Regions from separate parts of the Streptomyces sp. NPDC002144 genome, predicted to be linked through region 1. Evidence: riboswitches for the same ligand, from Rfam matches in the RefSeq annotation. Region 1 holds a riboswitch; the other holds the start of a gene.
The links. A riboswitch is a leader RNA that binds a small molecule or an ion and turns the genes downstream of it on or off. The one in region 1 is predicted to bind glycine.
Positions count from the first base shown of each region.

Region 2: linked by a shared signal. The riboswitch ahead of gcvT (glycine cleavage system aminomethyltransferase GcvT) and the one ahead of gcvP (aminomethyl-transferring glycine dehydrogenase) in region 1 are both predicted to bind glycine.

Region 1 is NZ_JBSFDB010000022.1:165,572-174,912, reverse strand. Features, by position in the region: gene ACWCQ1_RS30160 (DNA polymerase IV) at 1-955, shown strand, start outside; gene ACWCQ1_RS30155 (PRC-barrel domain-containing protein) at 1,005-1,382, opposite strand; glycine riboswitch at 1,494-1,589, shown strand; gene gcvP (aminomethyl-transferring glycine dehydrogenase) at 1,766-4,651, shown strand; gene ACWCQ1_RS30145 (TOBE domain-containing protein) at 4,698-5,117, opposite strand; gene ACWCQ1_RS30140 (TOBE domain-containing protein) at 5,213-5,608, opposite strand; gene ACWCQ1_RS30135 (APC family permease) at 6,453-8,399, opposite strand; gene ACWCQ1_RS30130 (NAD-binding protein) at 8,959-9,341, shown strand, end outside.
Region 2 is NZ_JBSFDB010000005.1:40,247-49,587, reverse strand. Features, by position in the region: gene ACWCQ1_RS09265 (ABC transporter permease) at 1-359, opposite strand, end outside; gene ACWCQ1_RS09260 (ABC transporter substrate-binding protein) at 471-2,261, opposite strand; gene ACWCQ1_RS09255 (ABC transporter permease) at 2,333-3,340, opposite strand; gene ACWCQ1_RS09250 (enhanced serine sensitivity protein SseB C-terminal domain-containing protein) at 3,654-4,412, opposite strand; gene ACWCQ1_RS09245 (enhanced serine sensitivity protein SseB) at 4,566-5,360, opposite strand; gene ACWCQ1_RS09240 (AAA family ATPase) at 5,483-6,151, opposite strand; glycine riboswitch at 6,329-6,438, shown strand; glycine riboswitch at 6,439-6,546, shown strand; gene gcvT (glycine cleavage system aminomethyltransferase GcvT) at 6,591-7,709, shown strand; gene gcvH (glycine cleavage system protein GcvH) at 7,825-8,202, shown strand; gene glyA (serine hydroxymethyltransferase) at 8,217-9,341, shown strand, end outside.

The sequences.
Region 1 (9,341 bases):
GCTCACCGGGTCCGTCGGGCTCGCCGCGTCCAAGATGCTCGCCAAGATCGCCTCCGAGGAGGCCAAGCCCGACGGACTGGTGCTGATCGAGCCGGGGACCGAGCGGGCGCTGCTCGGGCCGATGCCCGTGCGGACGCTGCCCGGGGTGGGGCCGGCGACGGGCGATCACCTGCGGCGGGCCGGGATCACCACGGTCGACGACATCGCGGAGGCCGGGGAGGACGAGCTGGTACGGCTGCTCGGCAAGGCGCACGGGCACGCGCTGTACGCCATGGCGCTGGCGCACGACGACCGGCCCGTGGTCGCCGAGCGGGAGGCGAAGTCGGTGTCGGTCGAGGACACCTACGACGTGGACATCCACGACCGGATACGGGTGGGGCTGGAGGTGCAGCGGCTGGCGGACCGGTGCGTGCGGAGACTGCGGGCCGCCGGGCTGTCGGGGCGGACGATCGTGCTGAAGGTGCGGCGGTACGACTTCTCGACGCTGACCCGGTCCGAGACCTTGCGGGGGCCCACGGACGATCCGGCGGTGGTGCGGGAGGCCGCGGCCCGGCTGCTGGACGCCGTGGACACGACGGGGGGTGTGCGGCTGCTGGGAGTCGGGGTGAGCGGGCTGGCCGACTACACCCAGGAGGACCTGTTCGCGCAGGCCGCCGGGGAGACGACGGGGATGGAGCATGCCGGGGAGGAGGGGGTGGAGGAGCCCGTCGCGGAGCAGGTGACCGTGGTCGAGCGACGGTGGCCGGCCGGGCATGACGTCCGGCATGCCGAGTTCGGGCACGGGTGGGTGCAGGGGAGCGGGCTGGGGCGGGTGACCGTGCGGTTCGAGACACCGTGGTCCGAGCCCGGCAGGGTGCGGACGTTCCGGGTCGACGACCCTGAGCTGGAGGCGGCCGAACCGTTGCCGTTGGTCGCGGAGAGACCCGGGGTCTCGGTGGACGGGGGAGGCGTGTGAGCGAGGGCGGCGTGTGACGGGCCGGCTGTGGGTGTCGGCGGGGCGGGGGTCAGGCGTCCGCGTCCTCCTGGCCCGCGAGTCTGCCGAAGTCGCGGTCCGGGAGCGAGGGGGGTGAGGCCAGGTGGAGGCCGTAGTGGTGGTAGAGCTGGAGTTCCTGCTCGGGGGAGAGGTGGCGGCCCACGCCGAAGTCGGGGGCGTCCTTGATCAGCGCCCGGTCGAAGGGGACGTGGAGGGTGCCCTCGACCAGCTCGCTGGGCTCCAGGGGGACGAAGGCGTCGCGGGAGAAGAGACCCGTACGTATGGCCGCCCACTCGGGCACGCCGGTGGCGTCGTCGAGATAGACCTCGTCGATGGTGCCGATCTTCGTGCCGTTGCGGTCGAACGCCTTGCGGCCGATCAGGTTGCGCGGATCGATGTCGGTCTGCACGGGCCCTCCACATGGTCGCAACTCATCCGTAAGCACTACGAAAGTGCACATCGGGCGACGCGGCCACTCGAGCCGCGCTGTAGAGCGCACTGGTACTCTGTCAACGGCTGATGACCCCGTGCGGGAGAGTCCTCCGGGTGACACCGGAGGCGCCGAAGGAGCAAATCCTCCCCGGAATCTCTCAGGCTCACGTACCGCACGGACGAGGTCACTCTGGAAAGCAGGGCGGGTGTCACGGCTTCCGCCCTCACCGACGGTGAAAACCGGGAGCTTTCGGGCGACCCGGTGAAGCTCTCAGGTCGAGATGACAGAGGGGGAGGCCGTTCGGGTACCCGTGCCGTGGTGCCCCTCGAAGGTCGTGTCAGACCAGGAGGCCTCCGCAAATGACCGCCCATCGCATTCCGCTCTCCGAGCTCGAGAAGGGGATCCCCTTCGAGCAGCGCCACATCGGGCCCGACCAGGAAGCCCGGGCGAAGATGCTCGCCCACATCGGGTATGGCTCGCTGGACGAGCTGACCACCGCCGCGGTGCCGGACGTCATCAGGAACGCCGATGCCCTGGAGCTGCCGGGAGCGCGGACCGAGGCCGAGGTGCTGGCCGAGCTGCGTTCGCTGGCCGACCGCAACCAGGTGCTCGGCTCGATGATCGGGCTCGGGTACTACGGCACCTTCACGCCGCCCGTGATCCTGCGGAACGTGATGGAGAACCCCGCCTGGTACACGGCGTACACCCCGTACCAGCCCGAGATCTCCCAGGGGCGGCTCGAGGCCCTGCTGAACTTCCAGACCATGGTCGCCGACCTCACCGGACTGCCCACCTCCGGTGCCTCGCTGCTCGACGAGGGGACGGCGGCGGCCGAAGCCATGTCCCTGTCCCGCCGTATGGGGAAGAACAAGAAGGGCCTGTTCCTGGTCGACGCGGACGTGCTGCCGCAGACCATCGCCGTGATCGAGACCCGCGCCGAGCCGACGGGCGTGGAGGTCGTGGTCGCCGACCTGAGCGACGGCATCCCGGCCGAGGTCGCCGGGCGGGAGATCAACGGCGTGCTGGTCCAGTACCCCGGCGCCTCCGGTGCCGTACGCGACATCAAGGCGGTGATCGACCAGGCGCACGAGCTGGGTGCCCTGGTCACCGTCGCCGCCGATCTGCTCGCCCTCACCCTGCTGAAGTCGCCCGGCGAGCTCGGAGCCGACATCGCGGTGGGGACGACCCAGCGGTTCGGTGTGCCGATGGGCTTCGGCGGGCCGCACGCGGGCTACATGGCCGTGCACGAGAAGTTCGCGCGCAGCCTGCCCGGACGGCTCGTGGGCGTGTCCGTGGACGCGGACGGGCACCAGGCCTACCGGCTGGCCCTGCAGACCCGTGAGCAGCACATCCGGCGGGAGAAGGCCACCAGCAACATCTGCACCGCGCAGGTGCTGCTCGCGGTCATGGCCGGCATGTACGCCGTGTACCACGGTCCCGAGGGGCTGCGGAGCATCGCCTGGCGCACGCACCGCTACGCCACGATCCTCGCCGAGGGCCTGAAGGCCGGGGGCGTCGAGGTGGTGCACGGGGCGTACTTCGACACGCTCACCGTGCGGGTCCCCGGACGGGCCGCCGAGGTCGTGGCGGCCGCCCGGGACAACGGCGTCAACCTGCGCCTCGTCGACGCCGACCAGCTGTCGATCGCCTGCGACGAGACGACCGGGCGGGCCCAGCTGGCGGCCGTGTGGGCGGCCTTCGGGGTCGACGGCGACGTCGAGGCGCTGGACGCGGTCGCCGGGGCGGCCCTGCCCGAGGACCGGCTGCGCCGGGACGACTTCCTCACCCACCCCGTCTTCCACCAGCACCGCTCCGAGACCGCCATGCTGCGCTACCTGCGCCGGCTGGCCGACCGGGACTACGCGCTCGACCGGGGCATGATCCCGCTGGGCTCCTGCACCATGAAGCTCAACGCGACCACCGAGATGGAGCCGGTCACCTGGCCCGAGTTCGGTCAGCTGCACCCCTTCGCCCCCGCCGAGCAGGCGCAGGGCTACCTCACGCTCATCCACGAGCTGGAGGAACGTCTCGCCGAGGTCACCGGGTACGACAAGGTGTCGCTGCAGCCGAACGCCGGGTCGCAGGGCGAACTGGCCGGGCTGCTGGCCGTACGGGGATATCACCGGGCCAACGGGGACGAGCAGCGGACCGTGTGCCTGATCCCGTCCTCCGCGCACGGCACCAACGCCGCCAGCGCCGTGATGGCCGGGATGAAGGTCGTCGTCGTGAAGACCGCCGAGGACGGCGAGATCGACGTCGAGGACCTGCGGGCGAAGATCGAGCAGTACCGCGACGAGCTGGCCGTGCTGATGATCACGTATCCCTCGACGCACGGCGTGTTCGAGGAGCACGTCGCCGACATCTGCGCGCAGGTGCACGAGGCCGGCGGGCAGGTCTACGTCGACGGCGCCAACCTCAACGCGCTGGTCGGCCTCGCCAAGCCGGGCCACTTCGGCGGGGACGTCTCGCACCTGAACCTGCACAAGACCTTCTGCATCCCGCACGGCGGCGGCGGTCCGGGCGTCGGCCCGGTGGGTGTGCGCTCGCACCTGGCGCCGTACCTGCCGAACCACCCGCTGCAGCCGGAGGCCGGCCCGGAGACCGGCGTGGGGCCCATCTCGGCCGCGCCCTGGGGTTCCGCGGGCATCCTGCCGATCTCCTGGGCGTACGTCCGGCTCATGGGCGGTGAGGGGCTCAAGCGGGCCACGCAGGTGGCCGTGCTGTCCGCCAACTACATCGCCAAGCGGCTCGAGCCGCACTACCCGGTGCTCTACACCGGGCCCGGCGGTCTGGTCGCGCACGAGTGCATCATCGACCTGCGGCCGCTGACCAAGGCGACCGGGGTGAGCGTCGACGACGTGGCCAAGCGGCTGATCGACTACGGCTTCCACGCCCCGACCATGTCCTTCCCGGTGGCCGGCACGCTGATGATCGAGCCGACCGAGTCCGAGGACCTGACCGAGCTGGACCGGTTCTGCGACGCGATGATCGCCATCCGCGCGGAGATCGAGAAGGTCGGCTCGGGCGAGTGGCCGGCGGACGACAACCCGCTGCGCAACGCGCCGCACACCGCCGCCGCCCTGGGCGACGAGTGGGAGCACGCGTACACGCGCGAGGAGGCCGTCTTCCCGGCCGGTGTCTCCGCCGCCGACAAGTACTGGCCGCCGGTGCGGCGGATCGACCAGGCCTTCGGCGACCGCAACCTGGTGTGCTCGTGCCCGCCGCTGGACGCCTACGAGGACTGAGCCGGTCGTGGATGAGGGCCCCGCTTCGGCGGGGCCCTCTTCCGTGTCAGGCCGTGGCCAGTGACACCTCGGTCGACTTGATCAGGGCGACGACGGAGGCGCCGGTCGTCAGGCCCAGGTCGGTCGCGGCGTCCCTGGTGATCGCGGAGGTCAGTTCGCCGCCCTCGACCGCGACCTTCACGGAGGCCATGGCGCCGCCGGTGGCGATGTCGGTGATGGTGCCGGGCAGTTGGTTGCGGATGGACAGGCCCTGGACCGGCGCGGTGGCGAGGGACACCTCCGTCGACTTCACCAGGGCGCGTACGGCGGTCCCCGCGGCGAGGCCGAGTTCCTCGACGGACTCCAGGGTGATCGCCGCGGTGATCTCCTGGCCGCCGGTGAGGCGGACCTTGACGGTGGCCATGACCTCGCCGGGGGTGACGGCGGTGACCGTGCCGGGGATCTGGTTGCGGATGCTCAGGCTCATGGGAACGCCTCGCGGGAGATGGGGGATCGGTGGGGCCTGTGGGCGTTTGTGCCCACGGGTCACCGTAGCCGCCGGGGGGCGTTCCGGCCGGGAGGTCAGACGCGGTCGATGTGGACGTTCGTCGACTTCACGCGGGCCGTGGCCTCCATGCCGACCTCCAGGCCCAGTTCCTCCACGGCCTCCCGGGTCAGCAGGGAGACCAGACGGTGCGGACCGGCCTGGATCTCGACCTGGGCGGCCACGTCGCCGAGTTTGATCGCGGTGACGATGCCGGGGAAGGCGTTGCGGACCGAGGTGTACGAGGTCTCCTCCTCGCCGGTGCCCGCCTTGGCGAGCTCTACGGAGAAGGCGGCCAGGTCCCGGCCGTCGATGAGTCGCCGCCCGCCCTCGTCGCGGTGGGTCACCACGCGGCCGGCGTCCGCCCAGCGCCGCGCGGTGTCCGGGCTGACGCCGAGCAGCCGCGCCGCCTGGCCGATCGTGTAGCTCTGCATGCCGTAACGATAGGGGCGTGGCCGGGGGCCGGTGGAAAGGGCCGGTGCGAAAGCGACGCCGTGGGCGAAGGTGGTCGGGACGGCGCCGGGTAGGTCCGCGGAGGTGAGGCCGAGGCGGTCGGCCCGCCAGGGCCCGGGCGGGGGCGGCCGTCGCGTGCGTCGGGCCCGCCCCGGGGACGGCGCCACGGCACCCAGGGTCTTTGCCGCCGACGCCGACCGGGGTGAGCGATCCGGTGACCGGCCGGCATTCCATCCGGCGCCGGCGGTCCACGCCGCGTGCTGGTCCGCGGCCACTCTGTCCGCCGTCCTGGCAGGAACCCGCCGGGCGAGAGCGACGCCGTCGCTGTCGTCAGGACAGGCCCGCCCGACTCCCTGAGGACGGCCAGGGCGGTCGTCGTCGATCCGGTGGCTGAGGCGGCGCAGCACCTCCGTGCCCTGGCGCAGTGTGCCGCGCTCGATGGAGCGGCGCACGCCCGTGCCGAGTTCGTGCCACACACCAGAGGGTCGGCCATCAGGACGCGGGGGTCGAGTTCGAGCCGGGCGCCGTGGGCGTCGCGCAGCACCAGGTGGCAGGACGCGCCGCTGTACTGCCGTACGGCGATCAGTGCGTCCGTGCACGCCAGGTGCCTGCGCAGGGGCCGCGTGCGGTCGGCCGGCCGGGGCCCGCGGTCATGCGGGGCGGGAGCAGGACCGTGAAGGCGGCTGCGGACAGGGGCCCGCGGCGAGCCGGGCACTGCCTCGCCAGTGGCGGTCCCCGACCGGGCTCGCGCGTCTGGCGCTGAGGATGTGCCGACGGCGGGGCGCCCTCAGCGGCTGGGCGCCGCCGCTGACCGGGCCCTGACGTTCAGCCGGTGTGGACCCGGGGTCGGCGTGCGCGGTCCGGTTCCGCTTCGCGCAGGACTTCTCGGGTGACCGGGGCGACCTCGCCCTGGCCGAAGAGGAAGAAGCGCAGGAAGTTGGCGAAGGGGGTGCCCTCGGTCCACTCGAAGTAGATGTGCGGGATGCAGCCCGTGGTGTCGCGGACGTGGAGGGCGAGGGCGGCCAGGGCGTTGGGGATGGAGGAGGACTCCAGGGTCAGGACGCGGTAGCGGTTGTGCAGGACCTCGCCGTGCACCGTCAGGCCGGCCTCGAACTCGGACGGGTCGGTGACCGTGACCTCGACGAAGACGAAGTCCTCGCCGGGGATGTCGTTGTCGGCGCGGATCTGTTCGATCTTGTCGCGGTACTCGGCCTTGTCGCGTCGGCCGGGCTCGTTGGCGATGAGCCGTATCTTCCGGCTGGACATGTCCCGGATGAATCGCTGCGCCATGTCGTCGAGCTCGACATGCGTGACGCGCAGCTCGAAGGCGCGGGCCAGCCGGGACAGCAGGGAGACCAGGATGATACCCGCGATGAAGCAGGCGCCGATCTTGACGCCGTCCGGGCGTTCGACGACGTTCGCGCCGGTGACGTAGAGCAGGACCGCCGAGACGATGCCGAAGCCGATGGTCCAGCCGCGCTGGCCCGCGCGCCGGGCGGCGATGGTCACCGCGATCGCGGCCGAGGACATGAGCACCAGGACGCCGGTGGCGTAGGCGCCGCCCTGGGCATCGACGTTCGCGTCGAAGATCCAGGTCACGAGGAAGGCGATCAGGGTGAACACGATGACCATGGGCCGTACGGCGCGGGCCCAGTGCGGGGCCATGCCGTAGCGGGGCAGATAGCGCGGCATGAGGTTGAGCAGTCCGGCCATCGCGGAGGCGCCGGCGAACCACAGGATGGCGATGGTCGAGACGTCGTAGACCGTGCCGAAGGCGCCGCCCAGGTACTGGTGCGCGAGGTAGGCCAGGGCACGGCCGTTGGCCTGGCCGCCGGTCTTGAACTCCTTCTCCGGGATCAGCACCGTGGTGATGAAGCTGGTGGCGATCAGGAAGACGCTCATGATCAGGGCGGCGGTCGTCAGGAGCTTCTTGGTGTCCCGGATCCGGCCCTTGGGGTTCTCCTCGGTGTCACCGTCGTCGCCCTGGACGTGCGGCATGACCGCGACACCGGTCTCGAAGCCGGACAGGCCGAGCGCCAGCTTCGGGAAGACCAGCAGGGAGACGCCGATCATGGCGAAGACGTTGCCGTGTTCCGCGGTGAGGGCGCTGGTCCAGTCGGTGACCACATGGCCCTCGGTGAGGACGTGCCAGAAGCCGACGGCCACGACCACGGCGTTGAGCCCGAGATAGGCGACGACCAGGGCGACTGCGACGCCGATGGCCTCCAGGAAGCCCTTCAGGAAGACCGCGCCGAGCAGGGCGACCAGGACCAGGGTGATCAGCATCTGCCGGCCCTGCAGGGTGCTGGTCAGGTGCGGGTTCTCGACCAGGTGGGTCGAGGCGTCCGCGGCCGACAGCGTGATGGTGATGAGGAAGTCGGTGGCGGCGAAGCCCAGCAGGGCGAGGACGAACAGCTTGCCCTTCCAGAACGACAGCAGTCGCTCCAGCATGGCGATCGAGCCCTCGCCGTGCGGGCTCTCCTCGGCGACCCGGCGGTAGACGGGCAGGGCACCGGCCAGGGTGACGATCACGAGCACGACGGTCGCGACCGGTGAGAGGAGACCGGCCGCCAGGGCCGCGATGCCGGGCTGGTAGCCGAGGGTCGAGAAGTAGTCCACACCGGTCAGACACATGACCCGGTACCAGCGCTGGCCCTTGTGCGGGGGCTCCGGCTGGGCGTGCGGGGCCTGCTGGATCCCCTTGCCCATGTCGGACAGACCCTCCAGCATCCAGGCGCGCATACGACTGGGAGGGTGTTCGGTCGTGGCCATCGGAGTGCTCCTGATGTGCGGGCCGTCGTGTGGTTCTGGCCATCACGCGGACGGCGGCACCAGCGTAAGCGGAGAGTTACGTGTGGGCCCACGGATGAGACGGTCGAGGGCGTCAATCTTGCGTTAAGACTCGCTGGCGGGGGCGCTGACGGACATGCGTCGGGCCGACTTGCACGGGTTCGCCGAGTTCTGGGCCGTATGGGGGTCGGGGCCGCGTCCCGAGCGGTGGACACCCTCTGTCATGGCGGGGCCGGTTTCATGGAGCGCTGGAGGAGTCGGTGGTGGATCAGGTCGGGGGACTCGGCGGGTACGGTTCCCGCGTGGTCGGTCAGCCGGCGCGGGCGGCGGGCTCCTCGCGCTCGCTCTGGTCGGGTTCCAGGGCCGTGCGAGCGCCGCGGGCTCAATGGGGGCGGTACTCGCCGCGCCTTGGCGTGGTCTTGACGCAATCTTGGATGCTGTCAGGTACACGGCTGGAACAGTCCTCATGATCCCTGCCGTTCAGCCTGATGTGACGTCAACTCTCCCCTCCCGCACACCAGCCGGTCAGAGATCGCAGCACATGGTGATCTGCGGCGACGACGGACTCGCACACCGGCTGGCCGTCGAACTGGACGCCGTGTGCGGCGAGGTCGTCACCGTCGTGCTGCCCTCCACGAGCGACGAGCACGGCGCGCGGATCGCTGCGCTGCACCAGGACCCGGACTCGCCGGTCGAACTGCACGTCTCCGCCCGCCCCGACGAGCGGACGCTGCGCGCGGCGGGCGTCGAGCGGGCCGCCGCGCTCGCCCTCACCTACCGTGACGACCAGGTCAACATGACGGGCGCCCTGCTGGCCCGGACCGTGAACCCCTCGGTGCGGCTGGTGGTGCGGATGTTCGACGGTGAACGCGGCCGGCACCTGGAGCGGCTGCTGGACCGGGCGGCGGGGCTGTGCGACGACCT
Region 2 (9,341 bases), on a different contig from region 1:
AGACCCAGGGTCACCGGGAAGCGGTCGGTGAGCACGGGCCAGACGTCCTGCTCGGTACGGAACGAGTAGCCGAAGCAGGGCGCGGCGCAGTGGGTGACATCGCCGCCGGCCGCGTAGGTGCGGCCCACGAAGATGCCCTTGAAGAAGTGCCAGACCTGAACGAAGATCGGGTCGCTCAGTCCGAGCTTCTCGCGCACCGCTGCCACCGACGCGGGGTCGGCCTGCTTGCCCACGAAGCTTGAGGCGATGTCCACGCCCGCCCACTTGGGGACGAGGAAGAAGATGCAGAAGACCACCAGGATGATGACCACCAGCATCACTGCGGCGGCGAAGAGCCGCCTGATGAGGTAAGCGAGCACAGCTAACGGCCCGCCGCAGGACCGCGGGCCCCCGGAGGTCTTCCGGTGGCCCACGGTCCCGCCGCGCCGGCCTTCACCTGCCTTTCGTGCCGTTCGGCGGGTGTGCCGGGTTTACTTCGTGGACTTCAGACCGAGGTTGACGAAGTCGTAGTAGCCGCTGTACGCGTTCGACGTGTAGACGTTGCCGACACGCGAGGAACGGAAGTTCAGCAGCCGCTCGAAGGTGAAGGGCAGGTAGTACGCGCCCTCGCTCACCTTGTGGTTGATCTGCGTGGCGATCTGCGTCTTGCCGGCCTCGTCCTGCGTGGTGGTGTACTGGTCGAACAGGCCGTCGATCGTCTTGTCCTTGATCATGGCGAAGTTGTTGTTGCCGCTCTGCAGGATGTAGTGGCTGTTCCACAGCGGCAGGCCGTAACCCTGGACGGTCGGGAAGTCCGGACCCCAGCCCATGATGATGATGCCGAGCTTCTTCTTCTCCACGTTCGCCGGGGCGCCGATGATGCCGGAGCTCTGCGAACCGTCGTACTGGTAGATGTCGGCGTTGATGCCGACCTTCTTCAGCGACGCCTGCAGGGACGTGGCCGTGGCCACCTCCTGCGCCTTGTTGTTGCGGACGGCGATGGTGGTCTTGAAGCCGTTCGGCTGACCGCAGGCCTTGAGCTCCTGCTTGGCCAGGTTGACGTTGCCGTTCTTGTTGGCACCGGCGATCTGGTACGGGTCGTACTTCTGGCCCTCGCCACCCGAGACGGACGGCGGGAGCATGTTGGTGCCGATGTCACCACCGGCGACCGGGCCACCGCGCGCGGTCTGGATCGACACGTGGTCGGCCGCGTAGATGACGGCCTTGCGGCAGTGGATGTTGTCGAACGGCTTGACCGTCTGCGGGAAGACCGCGTAGCGGATGAAGCCGGAGACCGGGTTGTCCAGGTTGCCCTTGTGCTGCTTCAGGGCGATCTGGCGCGCCTGCGGGCCGAGGCCCGTCTGGCTGGCGTCGATGTCGTAGTCGCCGTTGATCAGACGCTGGTCGGAGTCGTTCTGGTTGGACGAGATGTCCAGCGTGATCTTGTCCGGGTACGCCTTGCGGACGGGGTCCGAGGACGCCTTCCAGCTGGTGTTGCGGACCAGGACCAGGCCCTTGCCCGGGCTGTACGACTGGAACTTGTACGGGCCGGAGGAGAAGGGGTGCAGCGTGTACTTGGCCTTGGTGTCCTTGTCCTGGCGGACCGGGGAGGACGCGACCATCGCCAGCACCTCGGGGAAGTCCGAGTTGGGCTTCGGCAGGTGGAAGACGATCGTCTTGGCGTCGGGCGTGGAGATCGCCTTCAGGCCGAGCTTGTCCGCGGAGGTGTCCTTGTAGGGACCCTTGTAGGTGTTGTTCGGGTCGAGCATCTGCTGGATGTAGATCGGACCGCCGGACAGCACGTCCTGCGCCCAGACACGCTCGATGCCGTACTTGACGTCCTGGGAGGTGATCGGCTTGCCGTCCTCCCACGTGATGCCGTCCCGCAGGTGCAGCGTGTAGGTCTTGCCGCCGTCGGTGACCTCGGGCATGGCGGTGGCGAGGTCCGGGGTGAGCTTGGCACCCTCGGCACCCGGCGCGGTCTTGTACGTCAGCAGCTGACGGCTGTAGTAGCGCGCGAAGTCCCACATGAAGCCGTAGTAGCCGCGCGTGGTGTCCCAGAAGTCGGCGTCCTGGGTGCTGACGAACTTCAGGGTGCCGCCCTTCTTGACCTGATCGGCCTGGGCGACCTTGTTGTTCGCGGCGTCGAAGCCGGCGGCGCCGGACGACGAGCCCCCGTTGTCGTTGCCGCCGCCGCACGCTGCCAAGGTCAGCAGCCCGGCGACCGCGGCAGCAGCGGCCAACGCCTGCTTACGCCGCCCTGAGGTGCGTTGGGTAGTCACGATCTCGGATCCTCCGGATTTGATGAGAGACCCCGTGTTGGTGCCACGGGACGCTTGTGCGGTACGGCGGTTCAGCGGGAGCCCTTCGGGTCGAGCGCGTCCCGCACGCCGTCGCCGAAGAGGTTGAAGGCCAGAACGGTGATGAAGATCGCTACACCCGGGACGATCATGTACATGGGGTCCGAGTCGTAGTAGTCGATCGCCGTCGAGAGCATCTGCCCCCAGGACGAGGTGGGCGGCTTGACGCCCACGCCCAGGAAGCTCAGTGCCGCTTCGGTCAGGATGTTGGTGGGGATCATCATCGTCGTGTAGACGATGATCGGGGCGACGAGGTTGGGCAGCAGCTCCTTGAACAGGATGTAGAACCGCCCCGCGCCCAGGGACCGGGCCGCCTCGACGTACTCGCGCTCGCGCATCGAGAGGGTCTGACCGCGCACCACGCGTCCGATGTAGGGCCAGCCGAAGAAGCCGATGACCAGGATCATCACGAACACGCGCACGCTGGAGCCGCTCAGCCCGAGCATCTGGTCCGGCATGACGGAGACCAGCGCGATGATGAAGAGGAGCTGGGGGAAGGCCAGCAGACCGTCCATGACGCGGCTGATGACCGAGTCGACCCAGCCGCCGAAGAAGCCGGCCAGGATGCCGAGCACCGTGCCGAGGACGACGGCGACGATCGCGGACAGGAAGCCGACCAGCAGCGAGATCCGGGCGCCGTAGAGGATGCGGGCGAAGATGTCGCGGCCGTTGACCGGTTCGACGCCCAGCCAGTGGGTGCCGCTGACGCCGCCGAGCGACCCCTTGGGGGTGCTGAAGAGCGGGTCGATCAGGCTCTCGTGGTAGGCGTCCGGGTCCTGGCCGTACAGGCTGGCGATCAGGGGCGCGAACACCGCGACCACGATGAGCAGGAGCACGATGATGCCGCCCGCCAGGGCGAGCTTGTCCCGCTTCAGGCGCTCCCAGGCGATCCGGCCCAGGGAGCGTCCCTGTACGGCCTTCGCGTCGGCGCTGGCGACCGCCGCTTCCTCGGCCGCGCTCGGGGCCGCTTCCGCGGTCGGCTCGTGCAATGGTGCCGTCATCAGGCAGGGACCCCTCTTCGATTTCAACCGGCGGTAGCCGGCCCGCACTTGCCGCTGTGGCGGCGTGATCAGTCCTCGTACACGGGGACGAAGTCCCCTGGAGCGGGAGTCTTCAACGCTTTGGCGATCTGTTGCCAGACTTGGCGGTGAAAGGATGCGTAAACGTGATGCGGGCTGCAGGGTTCCGTTATCCGGACAGTGGGTAACGGGGGGCGGACGGGTTCATTTCGGACATTCAGCACATCAAAGGATCTTACGGCGCCATCTACGCGCGCAGATCGCCAGAGGTCCGGTCTGGACCAGAAGACGAGTATCAGTATGCGCCGTGCGCCGGCGGATAGCCGTATCCGGCTGCCGGGGCCTGGGCGGGCGCGGGCGCGTGGGCCTCGCGGTCGTAGAACGGGCGGGCGCTCGCCCGCATCCACAGCGCGACGGGGTCGTACTCGTCGGACATCGCGACGGTCGACACGGGCAGGCCGTCGGGGACCGCGCCGATGGACTGCTGCATCATCGCCCGCACCGAGTCCACGGCGGGCGGACTGGTGTCGTAGACGTCGAGGCCGATGGCGAGATACGGCGCCCCGAGCGCCGGCTGCACCCAGGCGCGGCGCAGCGAGCGGACGGCCGGGGTGCGGTGGGCGTTCTGCGTGAGCAGGGCGTAGAACTGCGGGATCTCGATGGTCGGCTCCTGCAGCCGCAGCGGGCCGGCGGGCTGGCGCTCCAGGCCGGTGGCGATACGGCGCAGATCCGGCCAGGGGATGCCGACGCCGCCGCCGGGTGCGTGCGGGTTGAGCCAGAGGCCGAAGTGGTCGGGGTAGAGGGTGCGGGCCACGTCGATCCCGTCGACCACCTCGTAGGAGCGGTTCCAGCCGCTGGCGGAGAGTTCCTGGGCCGAGGTGACGCACGGGGCGTAGCCGTAGCCGTCCACTTCCATGTTTCCGTACTGGGCGTCCGGAGCGCCCGCCTGGCCGTGCCACAGGAGCATCCAGATCTGGCCCTGGCCAGGGGTGGCGAGCGCCCTGAGCAGTGCCTCGTAGGCGTCGTAGCGCCCGGGCGTCACCTGGCGCAGCATCTGCTCGACGCCGCCGCTGAGGCTCGCGCTCACCTGACGTACCGCCCCTTCGAAGAGTTGCCCCGCATTGGGTGACAGCTTAAGCGCCTGGCTGCTCGGGGCCCGTTGTGCGTGCGCGAGCCCAGGTGCGGCGTTGCCCCCGCCGCCGGCGGCCTAAAAGTGATCCCTCGTATAGAAAGGGCGTACGCGGTCGCGCATCCAGACGGCCACCGGGTCGTCGGTCACGTCCAGGAGGACCAGGTTGACCGGCCACTGGGTGGGGATCCTGGTCACCGCCCGGCCGAGGGCCGCCAGCGGAAGCGCCCTCAGGTCGCCCTCGCGCTGCGAGAGTTCGACGCCCACGAACATCACCGGGTCCGCCGTCTCGATCGCGGCGAGGCAGCGGCGGGCCGTGGCCACCACGCCGACGGCGGCGAACTCCTCGGAGGCCGCGGCCAGGAAGTCGATCGGGTCGTCCTGCCAGTCCGGCTCGTAGAGCTTGACGCGGCCGCCGGAGGCGGGGCCGTCCAGGGCGGTGCGGCCGACGCGGCACAGCTCGGCGACCGCGGCCGGCGGAAGGGGGATGCCGACGACGCCGTCGGGGTTGACCGCGAGGCCCACCTGCGGGGGCAGACCGCGGGCGAACTCGACGGCCGGGGCGACGGTGTACGACAGATGGCCGCCGACGACCTGGCGGAACTGTTCCTCGGAGCTGAAGACCGGGACGTAGGCCTGGCCCTCGATCTCCAGCGTGGGCACGTCGAGGGGACCGCTGAGCGGACCGCCGCCGTTGGGCAGCGGGATCCACAGGAAGCTGCGGCCGAGCACCTCGATGATCCGGCCGCCCGCGGAGGGGATGCCGAGGGAGGCCGAGAGCACCTCCTCCAGCTCGTTGCCCGGCCAGCCGCCGTGCGGATGGGGGTGTGCCTGGGCGGGAAAGTCCGCGGGGAGATCCGCTGGGAAGTCCATCTGTGTCCGACCGTCTGCTGGGAACCACTGCTATGACCGGAAAGGCTAGCGGGTGGGACCGGCAAGGGGTCAGCCCGTGAAGCCGATCCGGGTGAGGCCGCATGGGCGGGACCGACGCGGGGTCAGCCCGTGAAGCCGATCCTGGCGACGGCGTCCGCAGCGTCCCGGTCGAGCAGGACCGCCGAGCCGACGCCCTCGGGCAGCTCGCCCCGCTCCACGGACCGGATTAGCCGTGCGGCCGCCGTGCGGTGGCGCAGGAAGGCGTAGCGGGAGACACCCCGGCCACGCTCGCGCTGGCCCGCCAGCGCCGCGTCCGGCGTGACGTCCAGGAGCAGCAGGTGCAGCGTGCCGCCGCGGCGGCGGGCCTCGCGGGCCAGCCAGCCGCGGACCCAGGACTGCGTACCGCAGTCGTGCACGACGACTCCCTCGCCGCCGCGCACGGCCCGGCGCAGACCGGCGTAGTGGGCGAGGCGGACCAGGGGGCGGTAGAGCGCGTACGGCAGCGCGGCCGGCAGCCGGCGCTCCCAGCGGTCACGGGCGTCCTGGGAGTCGACGCGGGCGCCCCTGACCGCGCGGGCCATCAGCGTGGACTTGCCGCTGCCGGGCAGGCCGGTGACGACGACGAGGTCACGGGGTCCGAAGAGCAGGGCGTGCGGACTGCGGCCGGAGCGGTCGCGCAGATCGCGGACGACGGGGGCCGGGAGCTCGTCGCACCGCTCGCGGGCCGGGGCCGAGGGCTGCCGGGGCAGCGTGAGAGCCGAGGTCGTGGCGTACGCCGTGGGCCTGTTCACCGTGATCGTCCTCCCTGCGGGGTCAGGAAAGCTTCTCCCCACTGAATGTAAAGAGAAGGTAATGCACGGTGTCTCGCGGTTCCGTTCGGTTCCGGCCACAGGCCCGTCACAAAGAGCGGTCTGACGCGAGCGGACGAGGCGTGCAATGATGTGCGCGCCAACTGCATACCGGCCGTTTGAATCCGCGCGGGAGAGTCCCCAGTACGCGAGTACGTCTGCGTCGCTGGGGCGCCGAAGGAGCAAGTCCCTCCCTTGAATCTCTCAGGCCCCGTTACCGCGCGGGCGAGGCACATCTGAAAAGCGGGCCGCCGTGCGGTGGCCCCACCCACGGTGCAAGCCCGGTCATTCGCGTGATCAGGGCGAACCTCTCAGGTACCGATGACAGATGGGGAGGAATGACCTCGCCCTGTCCCGTCATGCCCTGGGAGACGACCGTCCGATGAGCAGCACCGAACTCCGCCGTACCGCGCTCGATGCCCTGCATCGTTCGCTGGGTGCGACGATGACCGACTTCGCCGGCTGGGACATGCCGCTGCGCTACGGCTCCGAGCGCGACGAGCACCTGGCCGTGCGCACCCGGGCCGGCCTCTTCGACCTCTCCCACATGGGCGAGATCACCGTCACCGGCCCGCAGGCCGCCGCCCTGCTGAACCACGCCCTGGTCGGGAACATCGCGTCCGTCGCCGTGGGCCGCGCCCGCTACACCATGATCTGCCGGGCCGACGGCGGGATCCTGGACGACCTGATCGTCTACCGGCTCGCCGAGACCGAGTACCTGGTCGTCGCCAACGCCTCCAACGCCCAGGTCGTGCTGGACGCGCTGACCGAGCGCGCGGCCGGCTTCGACGCCGAGGTGCGCGACGACCGGGACGCCTACGCCCTCATCGCCGTCCAGGGACCCGAGTCGCCCGGGATCCTGAAGTCCCTCACCGATGCCGACCTCGACGGCCTCAAGTACTACGCGGGCCTGCCCGGCACGGTCGTCGGCGTCCCCGCGCTGATCGCCCGCACCGGCTACACCGGCGAGGACGGCTTCGAGCTGTTCGTGAAGCCCGAGCACGCCGTCGAGCTGTGGCAGGCGCTGAGCAAGGCGGGCGAGGCCGCCGGCCTGGTCCCCTGCGGGCTGTCCTGCCGGGACACCCTGCGCCTGGAGGCGGGCATGCCGCTGTACGGGCACGAGCTCAGCACCGCGCTGACGCCCTTCGACGCCGGGCTCGGGCGGGTGGTGAAGTTCGACAAGGAGGGCGACTTCGTGGGCCGCGAGGCGCTCGCCGAGGCCGCCGCCCGCGCCCAGGAGGACCCGCCGCGCGTCCTGGTCGGCCTGATCGCCGAGGGCCGCCGCGTCCCGCGCGCCGGGTACCCGGTCGTGGCCGGCGGCGAGGTGATCGGCGAGGTCACCTCCGGCGCCCCCTCCCCCACGCTGGGCAGGCCGATCGCGATGGCGTACGTCGACGCGGCCCACTCGGCGCCCGGCACGCTCGGGGTCGGTGTGGACATCCGAGGCAGCCACGAGCCGTACGAGGTCGTGGCACTGCCCTTCTACAAGCGCCAGAAGTAGAGACTGTGCGGGGGCGGTCCCGCTTCGGGGTCCCGCCCGCCTTCCCGCCGCCCGTCCACGTCCCCAGCAGTCCCCCGGCATTTCTCATCACCCCGCGTACAGGAGAATTCAGGCCATGAGCAACCCCCAGCAGCTGCGCTACAGCAAGGAGCACGAGTGGCTGTCGGCCGCCGAGGACGGCGTCTCGACGGTCGGCATCACCGAGTTCGCGGCCAACGCGCTCGGCGACGTCGTCTACGCCCAGCTTCCCGAGGTGGGCTCCGCCGTGACTGCGGGCGAGACCTGCGGCGAACTGGAGTCGACCAAGTCGGTCAGCGACCTGTACTCCCCCGTCACCGGTGAGGTCACCGAGATCAACGAGGACGTGGTGAACGACCCGTCCCTGGTCAACTCGGCCCCCTTCGAGGGCGGCTGGCTCTTCAAGGTGCGCGTCACCGAGGAGCCCGTCGACCTGCTCTCCGCCGACGAGTACACCGCCCAGAACGCCGGCTGAGGAGTCGAGGCCGCATGACCGTCCTGAACACGTCCCTGCACGAGCTCGACCCGGAGATCGCCGCCGCGGTCGACGACGAACTCGTGCGCCAGCAGTCCACCCTCGAGATGATCGCCTCGGAGAACTTCGCTCCGCTCGCGGTCATGGAGGCGCAGGGCTCGGTCCTCACCAACAAGTACGCGGAGGGCTACCCGGGCCGCCGCTACTACGGCGGCTGCGAGCACGTCGACGTCGCCGAGCAGATCGCCATCGACCGTCTCAAGGCGCTGTTCGGCGCCGAGTACGCCAACGTCCAGCCCCACTCCGGCGCCTCCGCCAACCAGGCCGCCCTGTTCGCGCTGGCCCAGCCCGGCGACACCATCCTCGGGCTCGACCTCGCCCACGGCGGCCACCTCACCCACGGGATGCGGCTGAACTTCTCCGGCAAGCAGTTCGACGTGGTCGCCTACCACGTGGACCCGGCGACCGGACTCGTCGACATGGCCGAGGTGGAGAAGCTGGCCAAGGAGCACCGGCCGAAGGTGATCATCGCCGGATGGTCGGCGTACCCGCGGCAGCTGGACTTCGCCGAGTTCCGCCGGATCGCGGACGAGGTCGAGGCGTACCTGTGGGTCGACATGGCGCACTTCGCGGGGCTGGTGGCGGCGGGGCTGCACCCGAACCCGGTGCCGTACGCCGACGTCGTCACCTCCACCACGCACAAGACGCTCGGCGGTCCGCGCGGCGGCATCATCCTCGCCCGCGGCAAGGACTTCGCGAAGAAGCTGAACTCCTCCGTCTTCCCGGGCTTCCAGGGCGGTCCGCTGGAGCACGTGATCGCGGCGAAGGCGGTGTCCTTCAAGGTCGCGGCGAGCGAGGAGTTCAAGGAGCGCCAGCGGCGTACGGTGGACGGTGCGCGCATCCTCGCCGAGCGGCTGACGGCGGCCGACGCCCGAGAGGCCGGGGTGAACGTCCTGTCCGGCGGCACGGACGTGCATCTGATCCTCGTCGACCTGCGCGAGTCAGCGCTGGACGGACAGCAGGCCGAGGACCGTCTCCACGAGGTCGGCATCACGGTCAACCGCAACGCCGTCCCCGACGACCCGCGGCCGCCGATGGTGACCTCGGGGCTGCGGATCGGTACGCCGGCCCTGGCGACC